One region of the Serratia plymuthica genome, then DNA from elsewhere that is predicted to be linked to it. Evidence: predicted binding sites of a transcription regulator. Region 1 holds the regulator's gene; the other holds the start of a gene.
What was found. Region 1 encodes CRP, which controls carbon source genes, mostly activating them, when cyclic AMP is high. Its sites were predicted from a motif close to ATGTGANNNNNNTCACAT; they were not measured.
Positions count from the first base shown of each region.

Region 2: the regulator CRP is predicted to act here: its motif matches at 2,797-2,814, upstream of JK621_RS06435 (CidA/LrgA family protein).

Region 1 covers NZ_CP068771.1:3,869,782-3,874,205, forward strand. The annotation lists gene JK621_RS17975 (YccS/YhfK family putative transporter) at 1-1,755, opposite strand, end outside; gene crp (cAMP-activated global transcriptional regulator CRP) at 1,810-2,442, opposite strand; gene JK621_RS17985 (OsmC family protein) at 2,822-3,229, shown strand; gene JK621_RS17990 (phosphoribulokinase) at 3,275-4,144, opposite strand; gene JK621_RS17995 (YheU family protein) at 4,296-4,424, opposite strand, start outside.
Region 2 covers NZ_CP068771.1:1,344,237-1,348,660, reverse strand. The annotation lists gene metG (methionine--tRNA ligase) at 1-46, shown strand, start outside; gene JK621_RS06445 (sugar ABC transporter substrate-binding protein) at 253-1,329, shown strand; gene JK621_RS06440 (MFS transporter) at 1,505-2,731, shown strand; gene JK621_RS06435 (CidA/LrgA family protein) at 2,857-3,264, shown strand; gene JK621_RS06430 (CidB/LrgB family autolysis modulator) at 3,261-3,956, shown strand; gene cdd (cytidine deaminase) at 4,094-4,424, shown strand, end outside.

The DNA of each region.
Region 1 (4,424 bases):
AAATTGACTGTGCGTCACCCACAGGCGCATATCTGCCAGATAGCTGGATTCAAACCCCGGCTCCTGCATCGCCTGGTTGAGCGAGGTGAACAGCGCGTTGTGCGCCTGGTTCACCTGCATGCGCGCGTAAGCCAGCGCGCTGGGATCGGGTTCCTGCTCTTCCAGCAGCAGGCGCAGCGCCTGTTGATCTTTCTCCAGCGCCTGATGGGCGTTCTTGCGCAGCAGGCCGCTTTGCCATTGTGGCCACAGCCAGATGGTGCCGCCGAACACCAACACGCAACCGATCAGGGTATCGATCAGACGAGGGATCAGGAAATGCGTGCCGTTCAACGCCAGCAGTTGCAGGGTATAGACCGCCGTCACCGTAAAGCCTATCACCGCCAGCCCGTAGTTTTTACGCGAAACCAGATAGGCTGCCAGCGTGATGACCAACATCACGCTCAGGGTCGCGCCCTCGGGCATTTGCAATTGCAGCAACCCGGCGGCGATCACCAGCCCGGCCAATGTGCCGAGCGCACGGTGCTGGATGCGTACCCGAGTCGCGTTATAGCCGTTCTGGCTTACCAGCATGATGGTCAGCAGGATCCAGTAAGGCTTTGGCAGGTTGAAAAACATGCCCAGGCTGCTGCCTGCCGCCAACATCACGCCTAACCGGGCCGCATTGCGCAGGGCGTTGGATTTGAGTGACAGGTAGCTGAACAGCGCCGGCCAGAACGGCAGGCGGTTTTGATTGGCCATCAGATCACGGCGATATAACGGATGCTGGGTGCGCAGCAGGCGAGCGATGCGGCTGAAGTGGTAGTAACAGAACTGGCCCACCGGGTTGTCGGGGTGTTGTGCTGCCACTTTTTCCAGGGCCGCCAGCTCGTGGGTCATACTGAAGCGCTGGGAGTATTGATGGTAGAGAATATCGTGCGCCACCGTGCGCAACCGGCCGGCAATCACCTGCGCATTGCGGCGGATAATCGCCTCGGCCTGGCTCTGCTCCACCAACTTTTGCACTTCTTCCGGCAGGTGCAGGCTGACGGTAATGTGTTCCTGTAAATCCAGCGCGACCTGAAAGGTTCGCTGCAGGCGTTTTTGCTCGAGATTATTGGCGTGCGGCAAAAAGTTGAGCTGCTGATACAGCAGGCTGATCAGGTCCATCACTTTTTGCTGGCGCACCAGCAGTGGCGGTAACGCGGTTTGCGGATCGGTATGTTGGGTTAACAGGGAATACTTGGCTTCGAAGTAGTCCGCCAGTTCCAGATAAAGCTGGCTCAGCGATTCGCGCATCGGCTGTTCTTTCCACAGCTTGAACCAGAACCAGGTGAACAGGCCGTACCAGGCCGTCCCCACCACATACAGCACGGGGGCGTACCACAGCGGTACCGTGCCGGCCATGCTGAGCGAAAAGATGGCGGCGATCAACGCGGCGGGGAGCAGGCGGGCATGCAACGGGCTGATTTCGCCGCTGACGCCGAGCAGCAGAGCCAGGCCGAGCATCAACGCCGGCAGCGGCAGTTGCCACAGCAACGCCTGCTGCAGCAACAGGCTGCTGAGTGCAAACAGTGAGCCGCCGACGATCAGGCGTTTGAAAAAACGTTTGTGGGGTGTGTCCAGCCCGGCGATGTTACAGCAGGCGGGAACCAGGGAAAACAGCAGGCCGAGTTGCAGGTGGCCGATCAGCAGACCAAAGAGCACTGGCAGACACAGCACCAGCGTTTGCCGCAGTGCGTAATTGACTTCCGGGTGGTAAATCAGTCGACGCCACATGATCGGCCGGGGCATAAAAAAACGGCGCGAATCATCGCGCCGTTTTTTCAGTGATTAACGCGTGCCGTAAACGACAATGGTTTTGCCGTGGGCGGAGATCAGGTTTTGATCTTCCAGCATTTTCAGAATGCGGCCGACGGTTTCACGTGAACAACCGACGATCTGGCCAATTTCCTGGCGGGTGATTTTGATCTGCATGCCGTCTGGGTGAGTCATGGCATCGGGCTGCTTCGCCAGGTTCAGCAACGTTTGCGCGATGCGGCCGGTAACGTCCAGGAAGGCGAGGTTACCCACTTTCTCCGAGGTTACTTGCAGGCGGCTTGCCATCTGCGCTGACAGGCGCATCAGGATATCCGGGTTGACCTGAATCAGCTGGCGGAATTTCTTGTAGGAAATCTCAGCCACTTCACAGGCGGTCTTCGCCCTGACCCAGGCGCTACGCTCCTGGCCTTCTTCAAATAATCCAAGCTCGCCGATGAAATCCCCCTGGTTAAGGTAGGACAGGATCATCTCTTTACCTTCTTCATCTTTAATCAGCACCGCGACGGAGCCTTTTACGATGTAGTAAAGCGTTTCGGCTTTTTCACCTTGGTGAATCAGCGTACTTTTGGATGGATATTTGTGGATATGGCAATGAGACAGGAACCATTCGAGTGTAGGGTCTGTTTGCGGTTTGCCGAGAACCATTCGCTGTTATCCTCTGTTGTTATCGCTGCCTTGTGTCACAGGGGTCAGAGTTCCCTGTAAAACGTGCTGTCGCCGTTGTTTTAAGGGTGGCTGGCAGCAGGTTTTGAGGCGTGTCATGAATATACGCTGTCGCTCTAGCATATTAACTTGCCGGGAGCGCTGCAAGCTACATTCTATTAACATACCGGTAAAGGAGCCTTTCTCTGGGAGTTTCCCTGAAATCAGTGTCCCGGAAAGATTTATTGCGGCTCTGTTTGTAGCACAGAGTGAGGCGGGTGTCTCGTGTTGTCTTGCTCGCGCATGATTAGCATCAGGTTCCGTTGCCAGTTTCTATGCGAAAGCGTACCCTGATTTTAAGAAATTAACCGGAGTGACCAGCATGCAGGCGAGAGTTAAGTGGGTAGAAGGGTTGACGTTTCTGGGTGAGTCCTCGTCCGGTCATCAGGTATTGATGGATGGCAACGCCGGCGATAAAGCACCCAGCCCAATGGAAATGGTGCTGATGTCGGTGGGCGGATGCAGCGCTATCGACGTGGTGTCGATCCTGAAAAAAGGGCGGAATGACGTGCGTGATTGCGAGGTGAAACTGACCTCCGAACGGCGTGAAGAAGCGCCGCGCGTATTTACCCATATCAACCTGCATTTTATCGTGACCGGCAAAGATCTGACCGACAAGATCGTGGAACGTGCGGTGAATCTCTCCGCCGAGAAATATTGTTCGGTATCGCTGATGCTGAACAAGGCCGCCAGCGTGACCCACAGCTTTGAAATCCGCGCCGTGGCGTAAAACGCGAGCAGAAAGGGGCGCGGCCTGCCGCCGCGCACCGGCCCATTACTCGATTTTTTTGCCTTCCAGCAGTTGCTGCACCAGCGGCGCCATGATCAGCTCCATCGCCAGCCCCATTTTGCCGCCCGGCACGACCAGCGTATTGATGTGCGAGATAAAAGATCCTTGCAGCATCGCCAGCAGGTAAGGGAAATCGATCTGATCCAGACCACGGAAATGAATCACCACAAAGCTTTCATCCAGTGAAGGGATGGCTTTGGCGGCGAACGGGTTGGAGGTATCGACCGTCGGCACGCGCTGGAAGTTGATGTGGGTGCGCGAAAACTGCGGCGTGATGTAGTTGATATAGTCCTCCATCGAACGCACGACCGAATCCATCACCGCCTCACGTGAATGGCCGCGCTCGCCGGTATCGCGGATCAGCTTTTGGATCCACTCCAGGTTAACGATCGGTACCACGCCGACCAGCAGATCGACATGTTTGGCCACGTCGGTATGGTCGGTAACCACGCCGCCATGCAACCCTTCATAGAACAGCACGTCGGTCGGCGCCGGCAGCGCCTCCCACGGCGTAAAGGTGCCGGGTACCTGGTTATAGGGCACCGCTTCGTCGTAGGTATGAAGATATTTGCGTGACCGTCCGGTACCGTTCTTGCCGTACTCGATAAAGCTCTGCTGCAGCAGGCCGAAGTCGTTGGCCTCCGGCCCGAAATAGCTGATATGACGACCCAGATCGCGCGCTTTGCGGATCGCCGCGTCCATTTCCGGCCGGGTATAGCGGTGGAAGCTGTCGCCTTCCAGCTCCGCCGCGCGGATGTTCAACTGCTGGAATATCTTGCGGAACGCCACGCTGGTGGTGGTGGTGCCGGCGCCGCTGGAGCCGGTCACTGCGATAACGGGATGTTTGGCGGACATGGTGGTTGTCACTCCGTGTTAAATGCGCCGGCGTCAGAGTAGGGTTATTGGTCTGTTTGACGCCCTTTCGCCAAGGGCAAAATTCCGCGCGCGGGTTTGCAATGGTTCATTGTTACCTGATTTTTTCCGTCAGTCATAGAACCGGCTGACACTAAATTTCTTCCTGCCCGGCGCGGAACTGCCCGCGTGGCATGATGTTGACGGTTTCATGCAGTTCTGACCACACCAGCAGCACTTCGCCGTTTTGCAACTGGCGGCGAACGTCTTCCACTTTCTGCTC
Region 2 (4,424 bases), 2.5 Mb from region 1:
GCTCAGCCCGGACAGCGGCGCCCAGCCGGGAATGCAGGTGAAGTAACTTCCGTTTTCACTGCCTTAAGGGCCAAGCAGCTGCTTGGCCCTTTTTTATTTGTTGCCCCCCTCAAAAGACGCCATCGCAGGCAAATTTTATCTGCCGCCCAGAAGCGATATATTTCAACATTATATATAGACGTCCAGATGTAAAGATTGCTATAAATACCCTCTTACCGGGATAGCTATCACCTGCTTTTGGAGCCAATAATAATGAAAACGATAAACACACCACTACTGGCCATTGGCCTGCTGGCCGCTCTGCCGCTGTTCGCCGCAGAATCCTCCACGCCGGCTCCGGTGCCAACCGCCATCGCCCAGCATCAGGGGCCGATCCGCGTTGCGGTGATCCGTAACCTGGGTTCAGACGACAACACCACTCAGTTTCTGGCGGGCGCCATCCAGGAGGGACGCAAGCTGGGCTTTAAGGTCGATACCTTCCTCAGTAACGGTGACGACGCGCGTTTTCAAGACTTCGTGAACCAGGCCATCAGCCAAAAATATGACGGCATTATTCTCTCGCAGGGCCGTGCGCCCTATTCCACCGATTTGGTCAAACGCATTGCGGCGGCGGGCATTGCCGTGTCCGTGTTTGATACCGACGTCAGCGGCAGCATTCCCGGCGTAACTGTGTCGCAGCAGGATGACGCTTCGCTGGCAAATGAGTCGTTCGGCCAACTGATAAAAGACTTCAACGGGAAGGCCAATATCATCAAGCTTTGGGTTGCCGGTTTCCCGCCGATGGAGCGCCGTCAGGCGGCCTACCAGCAGTTGCTGAAGCAAAACCCGGGCATTCACGAGCTGGAATCGATCGGCGCAGTGTCATCGGACGTGCAGGGTGACACCGCCAACAAGGTGGGCGCCGTACTGGCCAAGTACCCGAAAGGCAAGATTGACGCTATCTGGGGCACCTGGGACGCCTTTAGTCAGGGTGCCTACAAGGCGCTGAAAGAAAACGGCCGTACCGAAATCAAACTCTACAGCATCGATATTTCCAATCAGGATCTGCAGCTGATGCGCGAAGCCAATAGCCCGTGGAAGGTCAGCGTCGCGGTGGATACCAAGCTGATTGGTGCGGTAAATCTGCGTCTGGTGGCGAACAAGATTGCCGGTGAAGCTACGCCTGCAACCTATGAGTTCAAGGCGGCGTCTATTCCGCAGGCGTTGCTGGCCAGCCAGCCGGGGCCGGTCAACGTGGCCGGGCTGGCAAAAATCATCCCGGGCTGGGGCAGCAGCAGCGATTTTATCCAGCCGTGGTTCGCCACGCTGCAAGCCAAATCGGGAAAATAACCTTCCTCCGCTCCCTCCAGGCAGAACAGGGGGGCTGCATGCAGCCCCCCTAAGGCAACGGCCGCTTGAAAGTCGCGGAGGTTGCCTCTTTTTTTCATACAACATCTTCCCAGCCGGCCAAAATAAGCTATGTTATCAACATCGCTTAATAACTGTATGCATAAACAGGTCTGACATGAAGGGATTCCCACCGCTGATCATCGCACTGCTGGCCAGCTCGCTGGTATTGACCATAGGCCGCGGCGTCACGCTGCCGTTCATTACCATTTACCTCACCGGGCATTTCCACCTTTTGCCGAAAAGCGTCGGCATTATTCTGGGCATCAGCCTGACGATCGGCATTTTCGCCAGCCTGTATGGCGGCTACCTGGTGGACAAGTTCAACAAAAACACCTTGATCCTGCTTTCCATTTTACTGTTCGCCCTGAGCTTTTTCGCCATCCCGTGGATCCCGCGCCCGGGCGGCATCGTTCTGGTGCTGGCGATCCTGCATACTGCCTATTCGGTGCTGGGCATCACCATTAAAGCGTGCTTTGCCGACTGGCTGCCGGTCACGCAGCGCATAAAAGCCTTTTCGCTCAACTACACGCTGGTGAATGTCGGCTGGGCCATGGGGTCATCTCTGGGCGTGATGGTGGCCGGGCTGAACCCGCTGCTGCCGTTCTACCTCTCCGGTGGGCTGGCCTTATTGACGGTGGCGACGCTGAGCTTTCGTCTGCGTGGGCAGTTGCACCCAGGTCAGCCTGCGGCAGCCGAATCCGCACCGACCACATTGCCTGACTTTCGTCAGACGCTGGCCATCCTGCGCAGCGATCGCCGGCTGATTTACTTTACGCTCGGCAGTACGCTGGGGGCGGTCGTTTTCGGCCAGTTCACCGGCTACCTGTCGCAATACCTGATTATCGTCTCGAACGCCGAATTCGCGTACAAAATCATTGGCGTGGTGATGATCGTCAATGCCTGCATCGTCATCGCGTTGCAGTATTTGCTGAGCCGGGGCATGCGTCAGGAAAACATGCTGCGCTGGCTGGCGCTGGGCACGGCGTTTTTCATTGTCGGGCTGATCGGTTTTATGCTGGCGGGGCAATCCGTGTGGCTGTGGGCCGTGGCCATGGCGATATTCACGCTGGGGGAGATTATCGTCATCCCGGTGGAATATATGTTCATCGACTTTATCGCGCCGCCGCATCTGAAAGGCAGCTACTATGGCGTGCAAAACCTCAGTGCGTTGGGCGGCGCCATCAACCCGGTGATCTGCGGTTTTATCCTCAGCTACGCCGCACCGCCATTGATGTTTTTGATGTTGATTGCCGCCGCGTTATTGAGCCTGCTATTCTTTTTCCTCGGCCACCGGCTGGCGCAAAAGCAGTCACTCAATGCGATCGTCACACACGTGGAATAAGGCCGCGCGCGACCTTTCGCCGGTGCTGTCAGCATCGGTGTCATAGAGAGAATTCATGGTGTGATTTGTGGCGCAGGTCACAGTTTAATTGTATGATGAATACATCAGTTAAACGGGAAAAGGTGATGGCAAACGTGCTTACACTGTGCTGGAAATACCTGAGGGCAATCGTCCTTATCTACCTCTGCTTGTTTGCCGGCAATGCCATTACAGCGCTACTGCCGATCGCCATTCCCGGTAGCATTATCGGCATGCTGCTCCTGTTTGCCCTGCTCTCCAGCCAAATTTTGCCGGCGAAGTGGGTCAAGCCCGGTTGTCATCTGCTGATCCGCTATATGGTGCTGCTGTTCGTGCCGATTGGCGTCGGCGTGATGAACTATTACGAGCAAATCATCGAACATCTCAGCCCGCTGGTGGTTTCCTGCGTGATCAGCACCCTGATGGTGCTGATCGTCGTCGCCTGCACCTCTCACTATTTTCACCGCGAGCGTAAAATCATCGGCAGTGACGAACCTGCGGAGGGTAAAAAATGATCCATGAAATCTGGTGGTCATTGCCGTTAACCTTGCTGGTCTACTTTGCTGCACGCTGGCTGGCACAACGGCTGAAGATGCCGCTGCTGAACCCGCTGCTGGTTTCCATGGCGGTGATCATTCCCCTGCTGCTGCTGACCGGCATTCCCTATGAACGCTATTTTCAGGGCAGCAAGATCCTCAACGACTTGCTGCAACCGGCGGTGGTGGCGCTGGCCTTCCCGCTGTATGAGCAGTTGCATCAGATCCGCGCCCGCTGGAAGTCGATTATCGCAGTGTGCTTTATCGGCAGCATGACGGCGATGATCAGCGGCGGCGCCATCGCGCTGTGGATGGGCGCAACGCCGGAAATTGCCGCGTCGATCATGCCGAAATCCGTCACTACGCCGATCGCCATGGCGGTAGCGGGATCCCTTGGCGGCATCCCCGCCATCAGCGCCGTCTGCGTTATTTTCGCCGGCATATTCGGCTCGATATTCGGCCATTCGCTGTTCAGAGTACTGAAAATCACCACCCGTTCTGCACGCGGCCTGGCGATGGGCACCGCTTCGCACGCCATAGGCACGGCACGCTGTGCGGAAATGGACTACCAGGAAGGCGCCTTCAGCTCGCTGGCGCTGGTGATTTGCGGGATTATCACTTCGCTGCTGGCGCCCTTTGTCTTCCCGGTGTTGCTGCATTTGTTCGGTTAACGGGTTAGAAACTTGCGATACATCCCGCATTTATCGTTTTCATTGCATTGATTTCATCAATAAAGAGACTTTAATCACACTTTATTGCCAAAAGGCTGCCTAAAATGTTATCCCGTTAACCTGTAGAGAGAGTTTCTATGCACCCGCGTTTTCACACCGCTTTCGGCGAACTGTCCGCGACATTGCAATCCGTCCTGCTGCCTTATTTTGATGCGCCTGCTTTTCCGGCCATGTTCGAGGCGCAGCAGGTAGACGCGATCAAGCAGCGCTGCGGGCTGGATGATGATGCTCTGGCATTTGCCCTGTTGCCTCTGGCAGCGGCCTGCTCGTTAACGCCGATCTCCCATTTCCACGTCGGCGCCATTGCCCGCGGCCAGAGCGGCAATCTCTATTTTGGCGCCAATATGGAATTCAGCGGTGCGCCGATGCAACAAACCATCCATGCGGAACAGTGCGCGGTGACCCACG